Regions from separate parts of the Photorhabdus aballayi genome, predicted to be linked through region 1. Evidence: predicted binding sites of a transcription regulator. Region 1 holds the regulator's gene; each other region holds the start of a gene.
The links. The regulator CRP, encoded in region 1, controls carbon source genes, mostly activating them, when cyclic AMP is high. The targets are predictions, from matches to a motif close to ATGTGANNNNNNTCACAT.

Region 1 (5,978 bases):
GTACCGGTTAAATCTGTTGTTATTCTGTCTGCGGAGATTATTCCCTGATTTTTTCCTATTACTTTGGCTGTGGCAGTTTCTGGTCTTCCGGTTAACTCTCATCAGATTAATAAACTGGCCTGCATTAAATGAAGGCCAGTTTTGCCGTTATTCATACATCTTTTGAGTAAATTCTTTATTTACTTCGGTTCTTGGATAATATCTGTCTTTGTAACATTTTTTCTCTTTACTCTCACAGTGTACCCCATTACTTAAAGTGTAAGATGAAAAGTCAATATTTTTTCCATCACCAAACTCTTTTTTCAGGTGTCTTACCGCTTTTTTCCCTAAATACCTTTCGGTTAATTTTAGCGATAGCCCTTGTTGATCAGAGCAATATTTTCCTTTTTTATCACAAACCACCCCTTTTTCCGGGAAGAAAATGTTGGCAGTTTTAGTAACAGCCAGCGTGGGGAAGGATAGTAAAAAAAGAGATGCTATAATCAGTTTTGTCTTCATAACAATTACCTTTACTTATTGAATATCGGAATAGAGCATATGTTTTGTCGGGTATGAGAGTAAGTTGATTGAGGAAAAAGCAGCCATTGATTTTGTTGTACTATGCTACAAATATTGATGTGCTATGATAGCCGCCCCGTTGTCGCGAGGCCGTTTTACCTGGAGCCAGTTGTGCAGGATAAACAAATTGCAGGAGTGGCAGGGCAACAAATACAGCGATAAAAATGAGTAGGATAGACTCCTATGTTACTAATAATAGATAACTATGATTCTTTTACATATAACTTATATCAATATTTTTGTGAATTGGGTACAGATGTTTTAGTTAAGCGCAATGATGAATTGCAACTTGAAGATATTGAGAGATTGATGCCTACTCATTTGGTGATTTCCCCAGGCCCTTGTACCCCAAATGAAGCAGGAATTTCTCTGGCTGCGATTTCTCATTTTTCGGATAAATTGCCGATTCTTGGTGTTTGCCTTGGACATCAGGCAATTGGGCAGGCGTTTGGCGCTAGCGTGGTAAAAGCCAGGGAAGTGATGCATGGAAAAACTTCTGCTATTCACCACAATCAGCAAGGTGTGTTCAAAGGGCTTAACCGGCCATTAACTGCGACTCGTTACCATTCGTTGGTGATTGCCGCAGAGACATTACCTGCCTCATTTGAAGTCACCGCATGGAGCCAGCATAATGGCAACGTCGATGAAATTATGGGCATTCGTCATCGCACTTTACCGCTGGAAGGGGTGCAGTTCCATCCTGAAAGTATTCTCAGTGAACAAGGTCACCAGTTACTGAGCAACTTTCTGAGATATTAACCAGACACCGATAATTTCTTCATTTATCCATCTTTTTCATTTGCCCATCTTTGATTTTTTATGCATATTCAGTGAGTATAATTTCACTTCTGAATGGCGTATATATAAAAAACGGGTGGGAAAATGAAGGGACATACCGTAGTAGATAGAAGCACATACGATCAAGTTATGTTGCCAATTTATTCACCAGCGCAGTTTATACCGGTGAGAGGGCAAGGTAGTCGCGTATGGGATCAGCAATGGAAAGAGTATATTGACTTGGCAGGGGGAATTGCTGTTATAGCTTTGGGCCATTGTCACCCTGCGTTAGTGGATGTTTTGCAGCAGCAAGGGGAGAAACTTTGGCATATCAGTAATATTTTCACCAATGAACCTGCTTTGATTCTGGCGCAGAAACTGATTGATGCGACTTTTGCTGAGCGGGTATTTTTTGCCAATTCAGGAGCGGAAGCGAATGAAGCGGCATTTAAGCTGGCTCGTCACTATGCCATTACGCGTCACAGTCCCTATAAAACCAAAATTATCGCATTTCATCAGGGTTTTCATGGTCGCACCTTATTTACTGTCTCCGTGGGTGGTCAGCCAAAATATGCTGATGGTTTTGGGCCAAAACCCGCGGATATTATTCATGTGCCTTTTAATGATTTAGATGCAGTGAAGGCCGTCATAGATGACCATACTTGTGCTGTTGTATTGGAGCCGGTTCAAGGAGAAGGGGGAGTCACACCGGCAGCACCGGCATTTATTCATGGGTTGCGTGAGCTTTGCGATAAGCATCAGGTGTTGTTGGTGTTTGATGAAGTGCAAAGTGGGATGGGGCGTACCGGTAAGCTATTTTCTTATATGCATTATGATGTTACGCCGGACATCATTACCACAGCAAAAGCATTGGGAAATGGCTTCCCTATCAGCGCTATGCTGACGACAGAGAATATTGCGTCTGCGATGATGCCGGGAACTCACGGTACAACTTATGGCGGTAATCCGTTGGCTTGTGCAGTTGCAAATGTTGCTTTTGATATTATTAATACGCCAGAGGTTCTGGAAGGCGTTGAAAAACGCCATAGTTTAATAGTGAATTTTCTGAATGATATCAATCAGAAATATTCGATATTTGGTGAAATTCGTGGAAAGGGTCTGCTGATTGGTGCGGAACTCAAAGCGCCGTATCAGGGAAAAGCTAAAGATATTCTGCAACTGGCGGCTGCAAATGGCTTAATGTTGTTGAGTGCGGGTGGTGATGTACTGCGTTTCACGCCTTCGTTGATTATCAGTGAAGAAGAGCTTGCTCAGGGCATGGAACGGTTGGAGCAGACAATTAGTCAGTTGGTGTAATTAAGCACAAGAGAAATCAGCGCAGGATTATGCGCTGATTAATCAAGCGTTAACGTGTACCGTAAACAACGATAGTTTTACCGTGTGCGGAGATCAAGTTTTGATCTTCTAGCATTTTCAGAATACGACCAACTGTTTCGCGGGAACAGCCAACAATCTGACCAATTTCCTGACGCGTGATTTTGATTTGCATTCCGTCCGGGTGGGTCATTGCATCTGGTTGTTTCGCCAGATTCAATAAAGTTTGGGCAATCCGGCCAGTAACATCCAGGAAAGCCAGATTACCGACTTTCTCAGAAGTTGTTTGCAAACGGTTTGCCATTTGGGCAGATAAACGCATTAAAATATCCGGGTTTACCTGAATCAGTTGGCGGAATTTTTTATAGGAGATTTCAGCCACTTCACAGGCGCTTTTGGCCCGTACCCAGGCTGTACGCTCTTGCCCCTCTTCAAATAATCCAAGTTCACCAATGAAATCCCCCTGATTTAAATAGGAGAGGATCATCTCTTTGCCTTCTTCATCTTTAATCAAAACCGCAACAGAGCCTTTTACGATGTAGTAAAGCGTCTCTGCTTTTTCGCCTTGATGAATAAGCGTACTTTTAGATGGATATTTATGAATATGGCAGTGTGACAAAAACCATTCAAGAGTCGGGTCTGTTTGTGGCTTGCCGAGAACCATTCGCTTCATCCTCTGTTGTTATCGCTGCCTAAATAACACGAGAATCTAAAAGTTTCTCGTCAGGCTGGCTTATAAAGACACTAGCTTAACATATTAGTTTGTTGAAAAACCGACAGATAAGGGTTTTATATAGGTTATCTGAAATTTGAACCTTACGTATTGAGCTTAACCTATATATACCCGGCCCGCTTCTGTTTTTAACACAGGAAAAGGCTTCTGTCTTGTCTTGTATTGTTTCAGCATAATAAACTGCTCATTAGATTGCCAGTTTAATACTGAAAGAGTAGGCTTGGATGCAAAGAACGACTTAAGAGGTATTTATGCAAGCGCGGGTAAAATGGGTTGAAGGATTGTCTCTTTTGGGGGAGTCATCTTCTGGTCATCAGATCATGATGGATGGTAATGCTGGCGATAGAGCGCCGAGCCCAATGGAAATGGTATTAATGGCAGCCGGTGGTTGCAGTACGATTGATGTAGTTTCTATTTTACAGAAAGGCAGGTACGACATAAGAGATTGTGAAGTAAAATTAACTTCCCAACGTCGTGAAGAGGCGCCACGCTTGTTTACTCATATTAATCTGCATTTTATTGTTACGGGTAAGGATTTAACAGATAAAGCGGTTGAACGTGCTGTCATGTTGTCTGCGGAAAAATATTGCTCTGTTTCATTGATGTTGGGGAAATCAGTTGAAATTACCCACAGTTTTGAAGTTAAAGATATAGATTGATAAATTATTTCTTGATCAAAAAATAACAACAGGTAACTAATATCTCAGTTACCTGTTTTTTTAACTGAATAATATAAGATGCAAATTTTAAGTGCCGGATTTTCTAAATTTATCTCAGGCGCTGATTAACAAATCTTTTCCCCTTCCAGCAGTCGCTGTACCAATGGCGTCATAATTAATTCCATTGCTAATCCCATTTTTCCGCCGGGAACTACGATGGTATTAATGCTTGAAACGAATGAGCCTTGTAACATTGCTAGCAAGTATGGGAAATCAATTTGAGTCAGATCACGGAAGCGGATGACAATGAAACTTTCATCCAATGATGGAATGGCTTTAGCTGAAAATGGATTGGATGTATCAACGGTAGGGACACGTTGGAAGTTGATATGTGTTCGTGAGAATTGTGGCGTAATGTAGTTGATATAATCATCCATAGAACGCACGACGGAATCCATCACGGCTTCCTGTGAATGCCCCCGTTCTCCGGTATCGCGGATGAGTTTCTGTATCCATTCAAGATTGACAATCGGCACGACGCCCACTAGCAGATCAACATGACTGGCGACATTATGCTGTGGTGTGACAACGCCGCCGTGCAGACCTTCATAAAACAGCACATCGGTCTGCTTAGGTAAAGATTCCCACGGCGTAAATGTACCGGGGAGCTGGTTGTAAGGGACGGCGTCGTCATAGGTATGGAGGTACTTGCGCCGGCGGCCTTCACCGGTTTCACCATAGTCAATCATGGTTTTTTCCAGCATGCCAAAATCATTGGCTTCTGGCCCAAAATAACTGATATGTCTGCCTTGCTCCTTGGCTTTACGGATTGCGGCATCCATTTCAGGACGGGTGTAACGGTGGAAACTATCTCCCTCTATCTGTGCTGCGCTGATGTTAAGTTGCTGGAAAATCTTACGGAAAGCTAAACTGGTGGTGGTAGTTCCGGCGCCACTGGAGCCGGTAATTGCAATAATCGGATGTTTGGCGGACATACAGTAAACTCCATAATATTAAGGATGGAACATTTTTTTTGGCACAATATTGATGCTCTCATGCAGTTCAGACCACACCAGCATAACATCTCCCCGTTCCAACTGACGGCGTATGTCAGCGACCTTCTGCTCCAGCGATTTTTCATCTTCGCCATAGTCAGTGCCTTCCCGCAGGACAAAGCTCTCTATCAAATTTAGCAGAGTTTCTGGCTCCAGTTGTTGCCACGGAATAATCATTGTGGTTGCTCCAGATAAGATGACAGCCAACTTGGGATGCGTTGTTCCAGCCACATTTGTGGTTTCTTCAACGAACCGCTGACAAAGCCGACATGTCCACCATATTCTGTCATTTGGTATTCAATATTTTTAGGTAACATTTTGAGATCAGGGACAACTTCCGGCGCCATAAAGGGATCGTCTTTAGCATGAATAATCAGCAGCGGCACAGTAATATCAGGCAGACGCGGTAGAGCGCTGCACTGGCGGTAGTAGTCCGCTGCATTTTTAAAGCCGTGGATTTTTGCGGTCACAATTTCATCAAATTCTCGAATATGTTTCAATCTTTTTACCTGAGACAGATTGATAGGGAGTGAGCCGGGGTAACGTAACAATTTACGGGTGGCATTACGTTTCAGGCTATTCAGTAAATAGCGTTCATAAACCTGAGAAAATCCTTTTTCTATCCGCAGGGAACAGGCTTCCAACATCAAAGGGGCGGAAACAATGACGGCAGCATTGATCTGGGCGTTGGTTTTTTCTTCTGCCAGATAGCAGGCTAGCATATTACCGCCGACTGAATAACCTACGGCTGAGGTGGGTGCATCACCGTAGGTCTGTTTTAACCAGCTCAGAAAATAACGGGCATCGCTTGTTTCGCCAGAATGATAGAGACGTTTTTGGCGGTTCGGTTCACCACTGCAC
Region 2 (5,978 bases), on a different contig from region 1:
CGAAGATTTGTCGATAATTGATGAATATCGGTTAATAACAGTAGTGCAGAGTCATTGGCAACTGAAAGCAATAGAGATGGCCAATTTGAGTAAACCGATCGATATTTATCTCAAACTCAATAGCGGTATGAATCGATTGGGATTTCCTGCGGATCAATATAGAACGGTTTTATCATCGGCAAAGTGTATCCGGCAAATTGGGCAAATAACATTAATGTCACATTTTGCCAATGCGGATAATAAGGAAATTGGCGTTACTGAACAGCTTAACGTTATTAATTCGGTCAGTCAGGGATTGGATATTTCTCAATCTCTGGCTAATTCAGCCTCTTCTTTATGGTATCCGCAAACTCATAGAGATTGGGTACGTCCTGGTATTGTGCTGTATGGCGCTTCACCGAGTGGAAAGTGGCAAGATATTGCCGATATTGGATTGAAAGCAGTGATGAGCCTGCAAAGTGAAATTATTGCCATTCAGAATCTCAAAGCAGGAGACAAAATCGGTTATGGCAGTCAATATACCGCGCCAGGCCCTATGCGAGTCGGTACAGTTGCCTGTGGCTATGCTGATGGTTATCCCCGTCGTGCAGTGACGGGAACGCCTATTATTGTCGATGGTGTTAGGACCCAAGTATTAGGTACCGTATCAATGGATATGTTGTCGGTGGATTTAACGCCTTGTCCGCAGGCCCAAATTGGCAGTCCTGTTGAATTGTGGGGGCAAAATTTGCCGGTGGATGATGTGGCGGAGAGCGCTGGAACCATTGGCTATGAATTATTGTGTGCATTGGCAGATCGGGTTCCGGTATCTATACTTCATGGATTTCAAGATGCATCGCGACGGCAAAAGAGCGAATCCCCGGGAGCATAGAGAACTATATGACCGGGGTGAACGAGTGCAGCTAACAAAGAGGCAACTTGAAAGATAACGGGTATATATGTCGTTAAATACCAGACGGCGTGTCAACAAATAGTAGTTAGCGTCTGGTATTGTTGCAGGAAATAAGTTACCGTTTTCGCTAAATTAATATATTTTTGTTTGATGTAATCTGTCTATTTTTGTCAGAAAAATTAGGCGGGCATTAAACATATTGTGCTCTTTAAGAAAAATGGGACATTATTACTTGGAAATGAGGGAAATGATCTTTTACACTTGATAATAGCTAATCGCATAATTGTTTTAAAGGAAATAGTTAATCATGATCAACAAAGCTAAAATTTTAGCCACAGTCGTCGCTTTTGGTCTTTCTTCATCTTTAGCTTATGCGGGGCAGTGGTCAATTGGCGCCTCTGTTTTGTCTGAGGCATCACCTTATAAAGGAGTAAAAAATAAAGATAAAGTGTTGTTTGTTCCAATGGTTAATTATGAAAGTGACAATTTCTACTTTCATACTTTAGCCGCCGGGTACTATGTGTGGAATCAACCAAAAGATCAACTATCTTTAGATGTCTATTATTATCCTCAAAGTTTCCGTCCAAAAGATAATGAAGATAAGCAGATGAAAAGACTGGATCGTCGCCATGATACAATGATGGGCGGTTTTAGCTATCGTCATATTGAAGATTGGGGAACGCTGCGTAGCTCTTTTGCTGCGGATACTTTGAGTAAAAGTAAAGGCATAACGATTGATCTGGCTTATTTGTATGAATTTAAAAGTGATGATTGGTCATTACAACCAGGATTAGGTGTAGTTTGGAATAGTAAAAAACAAAATCGTTATGAATATGGCATCAAAGATAATGAATCGCGCCGTAGCGGATTAGAAAAATATACTCCAGATGATAGCTGGATTCCCTATGTGGAATTATCTGCCAATTATAAATTTAACCAGACATGGTCTGCATTTATGATGGGGCGTGTTGAGCGTTTACCGAGTGAAATTAAAGATAGTCCGATGGTTAATAAGTCATATTCAAGTATTGTCTGGACAGGTATTACATATAGTTTTTAATTGCTCGTAGCAATAATATCGAATAGAGACTGAATTCACTAGGTAGTATTCAGTCTTTCTGATGTGAATGAGTGAGATATTTACTGATAGTCTTTCCGGCAACGGATTAAAACTGAAAGGTGGGCTGGACTATCATCTTTAGAAATTAATGGCTTATGGATACGCGCTGTTTCTACACAAATCATATTTTTATAACCTTCATTACACATATCTTTCATGTTGTTCGATAGTTGGGCGCCTGGATTCCAGCATACAACATCACTGTGATGATAATGGTGAATTTCAATTGTTCGTTTCAGCGATTTATCCCTTATCAGATTAAAATCTTCTGGCTCGGTATAAATATGATCAGTACGACCGTTGAAAATAAAATCTTCTGTTGTTGTGTATTGCTCTTTATCAGCAACGGTATCAATAAAATGTTTACCTAAACCACTGACTGAAATTTGATTAATATCGCCTATATTCAAATAAGTGTGTAGGGCGCAGGTGGCTTGATAATCACCATAGGTTTCCAGCTCCACTTCACAGGTTTCACACAGTTTGAAACGGGCAATCAAGGTAAAATCATGAGGCCACAATTTATGGGTATATTCATTGTCTCTCAGCGTGAAAGTTAATATGACGCCATTTTCATGTTCATTATGTGCGCTAAATTCCCAGGGAAGAATTCTGGCAAAACCGTGACTTGGCGCTCTTGAGGAACCAAACCAAGGCCAACAAATAGGAATGCCGCCGCGGATAGCCGTGCCTGCTGCAAATGTGGTTTTCTTGCTTAACCACAACCCCGGTTCCTCACCACTAGGTTGCCAGGCGATGAGATGCGCCCCTTGCAGACTGATTGCGCCACGAACTTTAGGATGAGAGACGACTATCAGTGGGAAGCCATCTATATTTCGTTGACTAATAGCTGGAGAAATTTGTTCTGCAACCGGTAATGAAAAGATTCTATCGTTCATCCGTATAACCTTTGAACCAAAACTGGGAGATGGCATGGCCCCAAGAATAACGCATGTTGTGCACAGATTGAAACAAAAGAGCTGCCGGGGAAGGGCAGCTCTTTTCAGCAAGGAAGTTACTCAGTTATTTAGCGATGTGAGCAATCAGATCCAGAACTTTGTTAGAGTAACCGGTCTCGTTGTCGTACCAGGAAACCAGTTTCACAAAGTTGTCGTTCAGAGCGATACCCGCTTTAGCGTCAAATACAGAAGTCAGTTTTTCGCCATTGAAATCGTTAGATACGACGTCATCTTCGGTGTAGCCCAGAACGCCTTTCAGTTCACCTTCAGCAGCATCTTTGATCACGTCACAAATTTGTTGATAAGTGGCTGGTTTTTCCAGACGCACAGTCAGGTCAACAACCGATACGTTAGGAGTAGGAACGCGGAAAGCCATGCCAGTCAGTTTACCGTTCAGCTCAGGGATAACTTTACCAACAGCTTTAGCTGCGCCGGTAGATGATGGGATGATATTTTGAGCAGCGCCACGACCACCACGCCAATCTTTCGCAGAAGGACCGTCAACGGTTTTCTGAGTTGCTGTTGTTGCGTGAACAGTGGTCATCAGACCTTCAACAATGCCGAATTTATCATTGATAACTTTAGCTAGCGGCGCCAGACAGTTAGTGGTACAGGAAGCATTAGAAACGATGTCCTGGCCTGCATAAGTTTTGTGGTTAACACCCATAACAAACATAGGCGTGTCATCTTTGGATGGGCCGGTCAGAACAACTTTTTTCGCACCAGCGGCAATGTGCTTACGTGCGGTTTCGTCAGTCAGGAAGATACCTGTTGCTTCTGCAACAACATCAACATCCACTTCATTCCATTTCAGGTTAGCTGGATCTCTTTCTGCTGTAACGCGGATAACTTTGCCGTTAACAATCAGGTGGCCGTCTTTTACTTCAACAGTGCCGTTGAAGCGACCGTGAGTTGAATCGTATTTCAGCATGTAAGCCATGTATTCGGCGTCCAACAAATCGTTGATTGCAACGATTTCGATGTCTGAACGTTCTTGTGCAGCACGGAAAACAATACGGCCAATACGACCAAAACCGTTGATACCTACTTTGATAGTCATAGTGTTCCACCAGCTATTTTTTAGTGAATTAAAAATTATTACTAAAGTTACCAAAACCTTGCCAGCCGTCAAGCGGAATCGTGTCAATAGCTGAAAAACTTAGCTTTGAGCTCACCATTTAGACGCTTGCTATAGGGTACTGGCAAATCGAGCCGCCCATCATTATCAAGGCGTAGACAGATATTGAAAGTTAATTGGTTAGATATGCGAGTCACATCACAAACTAGTAGGATAAACCGATCCAGTTAACCGCGGAAAATAAATTCCACTGCTGTAATGTTAATCTTTTGTTATAATTAATCAATTTTATTGAAAGCATGAGTCCTATTATTAAGGTGGTCGTTATGGCTAAGAATCCTGATGTTTCCCTCTATGAAGAACTTACTGATATTCAGCGTCATGTAACCCAGAATGCCGGGACAGAGCCGCCATTCTCAGGGAAATTGCTACATAATAAGAAAAGCGGCGTGTATCATTGTTTATGCTGTGAGCAGCCGTTATTTATGTCCGACACTAAATTTGATTCTGGTTGTGGCTGGCCGAGTTTTTACCAGCCTGTTACTCATGATGCAGTGCAGTATCTTGATGATGATAGTCACAATATGCATCGTATTGAGGTACGTTGCAGTCATTGCAACGCTCATTTGGGACATGTGTTCCCTGATGGCCCGCAACCGACAGGAGAACGTTTTTGCATCAATTCGGCTGCATTAAGCTTTACTGATGAAAATACAGGCGAGAAAACAGTCGGTTAATCGTTTTTATTATTGCGGACATAATCTTAATTTACGCAAAAAATCGTTTCAGCTAATTCTGGAAAATAATGAGGAAATATCAATGGAACTGGATGATCTGTTATCTGTAATGACACCAGAAATATATCAACGCTTGGTTCAGGCAGTAGAACTGGGTAAATGGCAGGATGGTGTACCTCTAACGGTAGAGCAGAAAGAGCATAGTTTGCAAATGATTATGTTATGGCAATCAAGGCATAACCATGATCCGCAACATATGACGATTGGTACTAATGGTCAGTTGGTGATGAAGAGTAAACAAGAACTGAAAACGATCTTTCAGTCTGAGTTGGTGGCAACATTTAAGCCATAATCTTTCGCAAGTAGGTGATGAAAAGGCTGAGTGTGTAAACTCAGCCTGGCCTTGGATTGATATCAGAGAAGAGCGCCTTCTAGTTGAGCAAGTTCTATCAATATAGCGCCTTTCTCTGTTATCTCTTTGAATGCTGATTGGCTATCATTTGGGCTGAGGTTAACCCCTCGACAACCATCGGTAATGACCCAAGTTTCATAACCTAATGCCAGCGCATCCAGCGCGGTAAACTTCACGCAATAATCGGTAGCGATACCGATAATAAACAGGCGTTCAATTTGCTGTGCTTGCAACCAATCATCAAGCCGGGTTTTACTCTGATGGCCGTTGTCAAAGAAAGCACTGTAGCTATCGATCTGTGGATTTTCACCTTTGTAGAAAATTTCAACAATTGCCTGCTTGTTTAGCTGTGGATGGAAATCAGCGCCGGGCTGACCTTGAACACAGTGTACCGGCCACCAAACTTGCGGAATACCGTTTAATATACCGATATCGCCGATCTTTTGGCCGGAATTTACTGCAAAGCTCATATGTTCAGCAGGGTGCCAATCTTGGGTGGCGATAATGCTGATATTGTGTTTCAGACAAATATCAATTGCCTGATTTGCTGCAACAATGACTTGTTCGCTCTCTTCTACGGCTAAAGCGCCGCCGGTACAGAAATCGTTCTGTAGATCAATAAGTAATAGGGCTGTTTTCATCTCTTTCCTTGATTATTTATCAGTATACCCGTTATCTTTCAAGTTACCTTTTTGTTGGCTGCGCTCATTCACCCCGGTCACAGAGTTATCTATGCTCCCGGGGATTCGCTCCCTTGCCGTCGCGATGCATCTTGAAATC
Region 3 (5,978 bases), on a different contig from region 1:
ATGTTTACGATATCACCTGTTTTAAGATTGGCTATTGTTTTAAGATTTCCCAATAACATATTGTGGAGTAAAAAAGGAGCGAAAAGCTCCTCTCAAGTGTTTAGCGGACTACGTACCAGTTTCGTTTTTCATTGAGATACTGAACAGTACCCTCTCTTTCAGATTTTTTTAGGGCGCTGTAAGCCGCTCTCATGCGTTCCGCTTTTTTAGCTACTGCTTTTTCGAGTTCAAGCTTTTCTTTTTCAGCTTGTTCATGATGTATATATGACATAACCCCTCCCGTTTGGATCTAACTTGTTTTTTGCGTCAAATGAGACTTCGAAAAAACAGCCCCGGTTAAATCTGTAATTTTCAGGTAAAACGACAGAAGAATCTCCCTTTGAGATAATTTCCATTATAATCAAAGTATATTCCACGCCAAATACCTCAAAATCTGAGATATGTGCTTCCCCATATCCGAGGTTTTCTATTTTAAAAGGCATAGAGTTTCCCAAAATTTCAACGTGTTGAAACTTTATATTTCAATATTCTTCAATCAATTGATTTCATCACAGTATAATACAGACTTTCCTGTTTAAACTTAGTGTGAGAAATAATTGCGTATTGCACCGCAAAAAAAGTGACAAAATCAATTAACGATACCAGTATTAATTGGCAATAATGGGTATCTCTTTAACTTTATTCCGATCCTAATTTCAAATTAATTACTGTTTATTCATCGAAATTGTGGCAGATAATCACGGTTTATCATTAATACGTCATCCAATAGTGGTGAAGCAATATCTGCATCGGCAACCAGTGGGTTGGTAATCAGTGCTAATAGAGCTGCATTGCGATCGCCATAAACGGCTGCTTTGATCGTCAAACGTTCGTAGATTTTTATCTGTTGGGTCAAAGGATACATACTGTCAGGCAAACGGCCAAATGTCAGTGGGTGGGCGCCTTCTGCATTAATAATACAATTAGTTTCAATGACGGCATCGTCCGGCAAACCCCGAATAGCACCGTGGTTTGTGGTATTGACCACCAATTGGCTATCGAGATTGTTATGAATGGCGCAAATCAGATCCAGTGCGACCTCAGAATAGAATGCGCCACCGCGGAAACTGAGTTGTTCTGGTTTGTGATCAAGTTCTTGATCAGCATACAGTTCAAATAGTTCCTGTTCTACTTTCATGACCTGTTCTGCCCGAGTGCCTTGTTTGATTGCGGCTTCGCGCTCTTCCTGTAACATATTGCGGGTTTGATAGAAATAGCGGTGATAAGGGCAGGGGATTGCGCCTAGTGCCTTGAGTAGTGGTGGAGGCCAGGGTGCCTCTTGAATATTATTCATGGTTAAAACAGCACCATTGCATAGCATATCAAGAATTTGTTGAGTTTTATCCTGACCTGAAACCAGTACTTGATGCACCCAGACCATATGATTCAGCCCGGCAAAGCGTAACTGCACGTCCTGATAAGGGCGTTGTAACATATTAGCTATCATATGATGCATTGTGACTGGGACGTTACATAAGCCAATAATTTTTGCTTTGCTATAACGGGAAATTGCTTCGGTAACGATCCCGGCTGGATTGGTGAAGTTAATCATCCATGCGTCTGGTGCAAGTTGCTCGATTTTATGAGCGATATCTAGCAAAACAGGGATGGTACGTAGCGCTTTGGCAAATCCGCCTACGCCGGTAGTTTCCTGACCGATTAAGCCGTATTTTAGCCCCAAATGCTCGTCCGCAGCGCGAGCCGGAAGCTGGCCGACGCGTAGTTGAGTCAAAATAAAACTGGCGCCGCGAATGGCGTTATCTGGTGTGAAATGGACGCTGACAATAACGTGATCCATGTCGTGACGAGCTAACATACGGCGAGTAAGCGCGGCGATAATTTCTACTTTTTGTTTTCCACTGTCAATGTCAACTAATGCCAATTCAGATAGGGGAATACTTTTTTTGTGTTGAATAAGTCCTTCGACTAATTCGGGTGTGTAGCTGCTACCGCCGCCAATAACGGCTATTTTGATTCGTTTCATATTTTTTCCTCTTGTGATGGTATTCGGCGATAGAGTTCAATCATATCGTTGGCAAGATCTTGAATAACCATTGCGTTCATTAAGTGATCTTGAGCATGTACAGTGATGAGATTGACCGGTAATTTACCGCAGCCTTCATCCAATCCGATGAGGGTAGTTTGAATGGTGTGTGCTTCTTTGATTGCTTGTCGGGATTCAGCCATCAGTGTTTGTGCTGTTTGAAAGTCACCGTTTCTGGCATGTTGTAATGCCATTAGCGCGTGACTGCGTGCGCTTCCGGCATGAACCAGCAGTTCTACAATAGTTTTTTCTAAATCAATAGCTTGTTCTAAATCCATGTGTAAATCCTCCAAAAATTATGGTTGGGGTTGAGTTTCTACACCGGGGGATGCTGTGTTTTCTCGCTGTTTATCTTCTTCGTTGAGCAATTGTTTTTCATAAATTTTGAAGAAGGGATACCAGATAAAGAGGTCGATTATCATGAGTATGATAACTAGCACTGCCGCACGATAATCCCAAGCGGCGGAAATCATTGCGCCGAATGGCGCCGGTGCAGTCCAGGGGGAAAGGGCGATCGTTTTATGCACCAGGTCAAGATGCAGGGTGCTGTAGGACAATACTGCATTGACCAATGGCACAACCAGTAGTGGAATAAATAAGGTTGGGTTCATCACAATCGGTGAACCAAATAGCAGTGGTTCGTTAATATTGAATATGGATGGAACTACGCCCAGTTTTCCAATAGTACGCAAATGTATAGAACGGCTGCGCAGATAAAGAATCGCCAGAACCAGTGTAGAACCAGAGCCGCCAATACAGATATAAAACGACCAATAAGGGTCAGTAAAAATTTGTGTTGCAACAGTACCTTGAGCCATTAATGTCGCATTGGTAGCAATATTTGCCATAAAAATAGGGGCCATCAAACCAGTGACAATGTTGGCGCCATGAATACCAGCAAACCACAGTAGGTTAGAAATGAGTAGCGCCAGTATAATGGCAGGCAGAGTATCACCGACGGAGATGAGTGGGTGGAACATCTGCATTATGGCTGCGGGAATAAGTAGATTGAATTCACTCTGTAATAGCAAGCTGGCAGGATAAACTGTCAACAAGATACCTATGACTGGGTACAGAAGTTCAAAAGAACGGGCAATTGCTGGCGGCACTTGCGTTGGCATTCGGATGGTGATGTTATATTTTTTTAGTAGACGAGTTAGTTCAACTGACCAGATAGCGCAAATTAATGCGGTAAATACACCGGTGCCGCCGAGGAAATCGAGAGCTATTTTGTTTTCTATCTGTGGTGCTGCTGCTAGCAAAAACGCCACCAGTGACAGTAAAGCAGAAGTTAGCCCATCCAGACCGTAAGATTTAGCTAAACTATAGGCGGTACCGACCGCAACAAAGACACTCATTAAGCCCATAGTCATAAAGTAAGGCATGGTGATGGTGCCCCAGTGCGTTTTGGCAAAGGACAACCAAGTTTGGCCGAATGAGGATGTAGTCTGTAAATCGAAGGGTGGGTTTGCCACAATTAACATCATGCTGCCGATGATCAAAAATGGCATGGCCGAGATAAAGCCGTCACGCATTGCAATAATATGCCGTTGGTTACCGATTCGCCCGGCAATCGGGATAATATAGCGTTCTAAGATACAAGTAAAAGAGGTATAGAGACTCATGAGGGACTCCAAGTGGTGGTGAAATGGCTTATTCCAACAGGTTTAATGCCTTATCGAGAACCTTATCACCACGAAGGGTGCCATAATCCATCATGTCAATAACGTCTATTGGTTTGCCGAGTGGTTTGGCGATAGCGGAAAAATGAGATAATTGATACTTCACTTGTGGGCCGAGTAGAACAACGTCAACGTCGGTTATCAGGTGTTCTAATTCAACTATGGGGGCTGCTTTGATCTCAATGTCCAATGCCCGTTTTATCACTTCTGCTTGCATGCGTTGTACCAATATGCTGGTGGACATACCGGCTGCACAACACAATAGGATTTTTTTCATTGCTCAGTCTCCAGTTTGTTATATCGTTTCTTATGGGATAAGTGGTTAATGAGAGCTTTCACTTTATTAAGACTAGCAACTTATGTTAAATATGTTGCGATTTTGTTCGCATATTAATCAAGAATAGTTTAAGGAATAGGGATAGAATGTGATCTTCGTTTGGATTGTACAGAGTGTGAAAATGTCAAGTTATGTAGGACGTTGCAGCGAGATTTTTCACTTATGGAATGAGGGTGAGTGCTTGTTTATAAGTCGGTTAAACGTTGATCATTTACCATTTTGCTAATACAGTGGGCATTGGTAACCAGTGATGAGGCAGCGCCGAAGTAAAGATTTTCGGTTTTTTATCAGAAGTACTCCGACAACTGCTGGAGGAGACAATGAGTGATTATAGAGTAAAAGAAAAGATGCCAGTATTGATCCCTGAAGCGCATTTCAATATCAAACTTAATATGACAGAGAAAAATGTAGAACACACGCAGGCTTTCATTGAACGTGGAGTGAAAGACTTTTCTTTGCCTGGATTTGTTACCCCACACGGTTATCGCTTACTGACATCTGTTTCTGGCAATCAATATAGATTAGTGACTAATGCAGATATGCCTGAGACGGTTTACGCTGTGAAGTTGGAATTTATGGAGTATGTTGTTCCATCAAAAAAAACATGCACACAGATACTTGTGTGGCGTACAGTCCTTCCTCAACATGACGGAGCAGTGAGAGGTTTGCCACAAGAGTTTTTTAGATTTTTTCTAGAAAGATACTCCATTATTGTATCTGATAGTGAGCAAACGCTAGATGGACGTAGGTTTTGGGAGCGTATGATTGCTTGGGCTATCAGCATTAATGGCTATCATGTGTATGTTTCTGATGGCACCAAAGAGGAGCGTCCACTGAACCTGATTACTTCATGGGATGACTTCTGTGTAACTTGGGCTAATTATTGCTGGGGCCATGACAGGGATTATCACTATCATCGTCTCTTTGTTATCAGTAAAGAGCTATTGCATTGATTTATTTAAGAAAAAATAAAAATCACTATCTGATGGCTTTTTCTTAAATAATATACCTCTTAAATAACATTGGATTAAAAACTTAAATTTTTCCTATTATTCACATGCGGAATATTTTATAGGTGTTTGCGGTCCGTTCTGTGTTATGACAAAACATTATGCGCTTCTAGAGCTGGAATGGATTTAACTTATTGAATCCTAAAAATAGTTTTTTTATTATTTACCTATACAGTTCATTTACAACTATTTTCTGTGATAAACTTGTTGGCGTTTATTACCAGCTCTGTTTGAGGTGCTTCTGAACACACCATCGCAGCTTTCGTTACCTTTGTATCTTCCCGATGATGAAACTTTTGCCAGTTTCTTTCCGGGGGAAAATGCCACCCTGTTAGCTGCAATCAAATTGGCCATTAATCAGCCGCATGGCAGCTATATTTATTTCTGGTCCCGTGACAGTGGAGGCCGAAGTCATTTGTTGCATGCCGCCTGTGCTGAGTTGTCCCTGAAAGATGAAGCTGTGGGCTATGTTCCGCTGGATAAACGCGCCTATTTTGTCCCTGAGGTGCTTGATGGCATGGAACATTTATCACTGGTTTGTATTGATAATATTGAGAGTATTGCTGGTGATGAAGAGTGGGAAATGGCAGTTTTCAATCTTTATAACCGCATTCTGGAGATTGGTCGCACTTGTTTGCTGATTAGCGGCGATCGCCCGCCTCGCCAGATTAATCTTAAGTTGCCTGATTTGGCTTCTCGTCTGGATTGGGGGCAAATTTATAAATTACAACCGCTTTCCGATGATGAGAAATTACAAGCTTTGCAATTACGAGCTAAGTTACGCGGCTTTGAATTGCCAGAAGATGTAGGGCGCTTTTTGTTGAAAAGATTGGACAGAGAAATGCGAACCCTGTTTATGGCATTGA

Region 2: the regulator CRP is predicted to act here: its motif matches at 4,236-4,253, upstream of msrB (peptide-methionine (R)-S-oxide reductase MsrB).
Region 3: the regulator CRP is predicted to act here: its motif matches at 4,137-4,154, upstream of OO184_RS11505 (PTS sugar transporter subunit IIB).

Annotation. Positions count from the first base shown of each region.
Region 1 is NZ_JAPFCD010000050.1:11,192-17,169, reverse strand. Features, by position in the region: gene ppiA (peptidylprolyl isomerase A) at 1-48, shown strand, start outside; gene OO184_RS19510 (YcgJ family protein) at 148-498, opposite strand; gene OO184_RS19505 (aminodeoxychorismate synthase component II) at 742-1,317, shown strand; gene argD (bifunctional acetylornithine/succinyldiaminopimelate transaminase) at 1,441-2,652, shown strand; gene crp (cAMP-activated global transcriptional regulator CRP) at 2,702-3,334, opposite strand; gene OO184_RS19490 (OsmC family protein) at 3,655-4,062, shown strand; gene OO184_RS19485 (phosphoribulokinase) at 4,188-5,057, opposite strand; gene OO184_RS19480 (YheU family protein) at 5,076-5,294, opposite strand; gene OO184_RS19475 (hydrolase) at 5,291-5,978, opposite strand, start outside.
Region 2 is NZ_JAPFCD010000001.1:180,367-186,344, forward strand. Features, by position in the region: gene dadX (catabolic alanine racemase DadX) at 1-871, shown strand, start outside; gene OO184_RS00640 (MipA/OmpV family protein) at 1,200-1,952, shown strand; gene OO184_RS00645 (D-hexose-6-phosphate mutarotase) at 2,033-2,911, opposite strand; gene gapA (glyceraldehyde-3-phosphate dehydrogenase) at 3,036-4,031, opposite strand; gene msrB (peptide-methionine (R)-S-oxide reductase MsrB) at 4,376-4,786, shown strand; gene OO184_RS00660 (YeaC family protein) at 4,869-5,138, shown strand; gene pncA (bifunctional nicotinamidase/pyrazinamidase) at 5,201-5,839, opposite strand; gene ansA (asparaginase) at 5,929-5,978, opposite strand, start outside.
Region 3 is NZ_JAPFCD010000018.1:19,587-25,564, forward strand. Features, by position in the region: gene OO184_RS11475 (AbrB/MazE/SpoVT family DNA-binding domain-containing protein) at 1-59, opposite strand, end outside; gene OO184_RS11480 (hypothetical protein) at 101-271, opposite strand; gene OO184_RS11485 (hypothetical protein) at 252-482, opposite strand; gene OO184_RS11490 (6-phospho-beta-glucosidase) at 716-2,023, opposite strand; gene OO184_RS11495 (PTS lactose/cellobiose transporter subunit IIA) at 2,020-2,361, opposite strand; gene OO184_RS11500 (PTS sugar transporter subunit IIC) at 2,380-3,708, opposite strand; gene OO184_RS11505 (PTS sugar transporter subunit IIB) at 3,737-4,042, opposite strand; gene OO184_RS11510 (hypothetical protein) at 4,423-5,055, shown strand; gene hda (DnaA inactivator Hda) at 5,348-5,978, shown strand, end outside.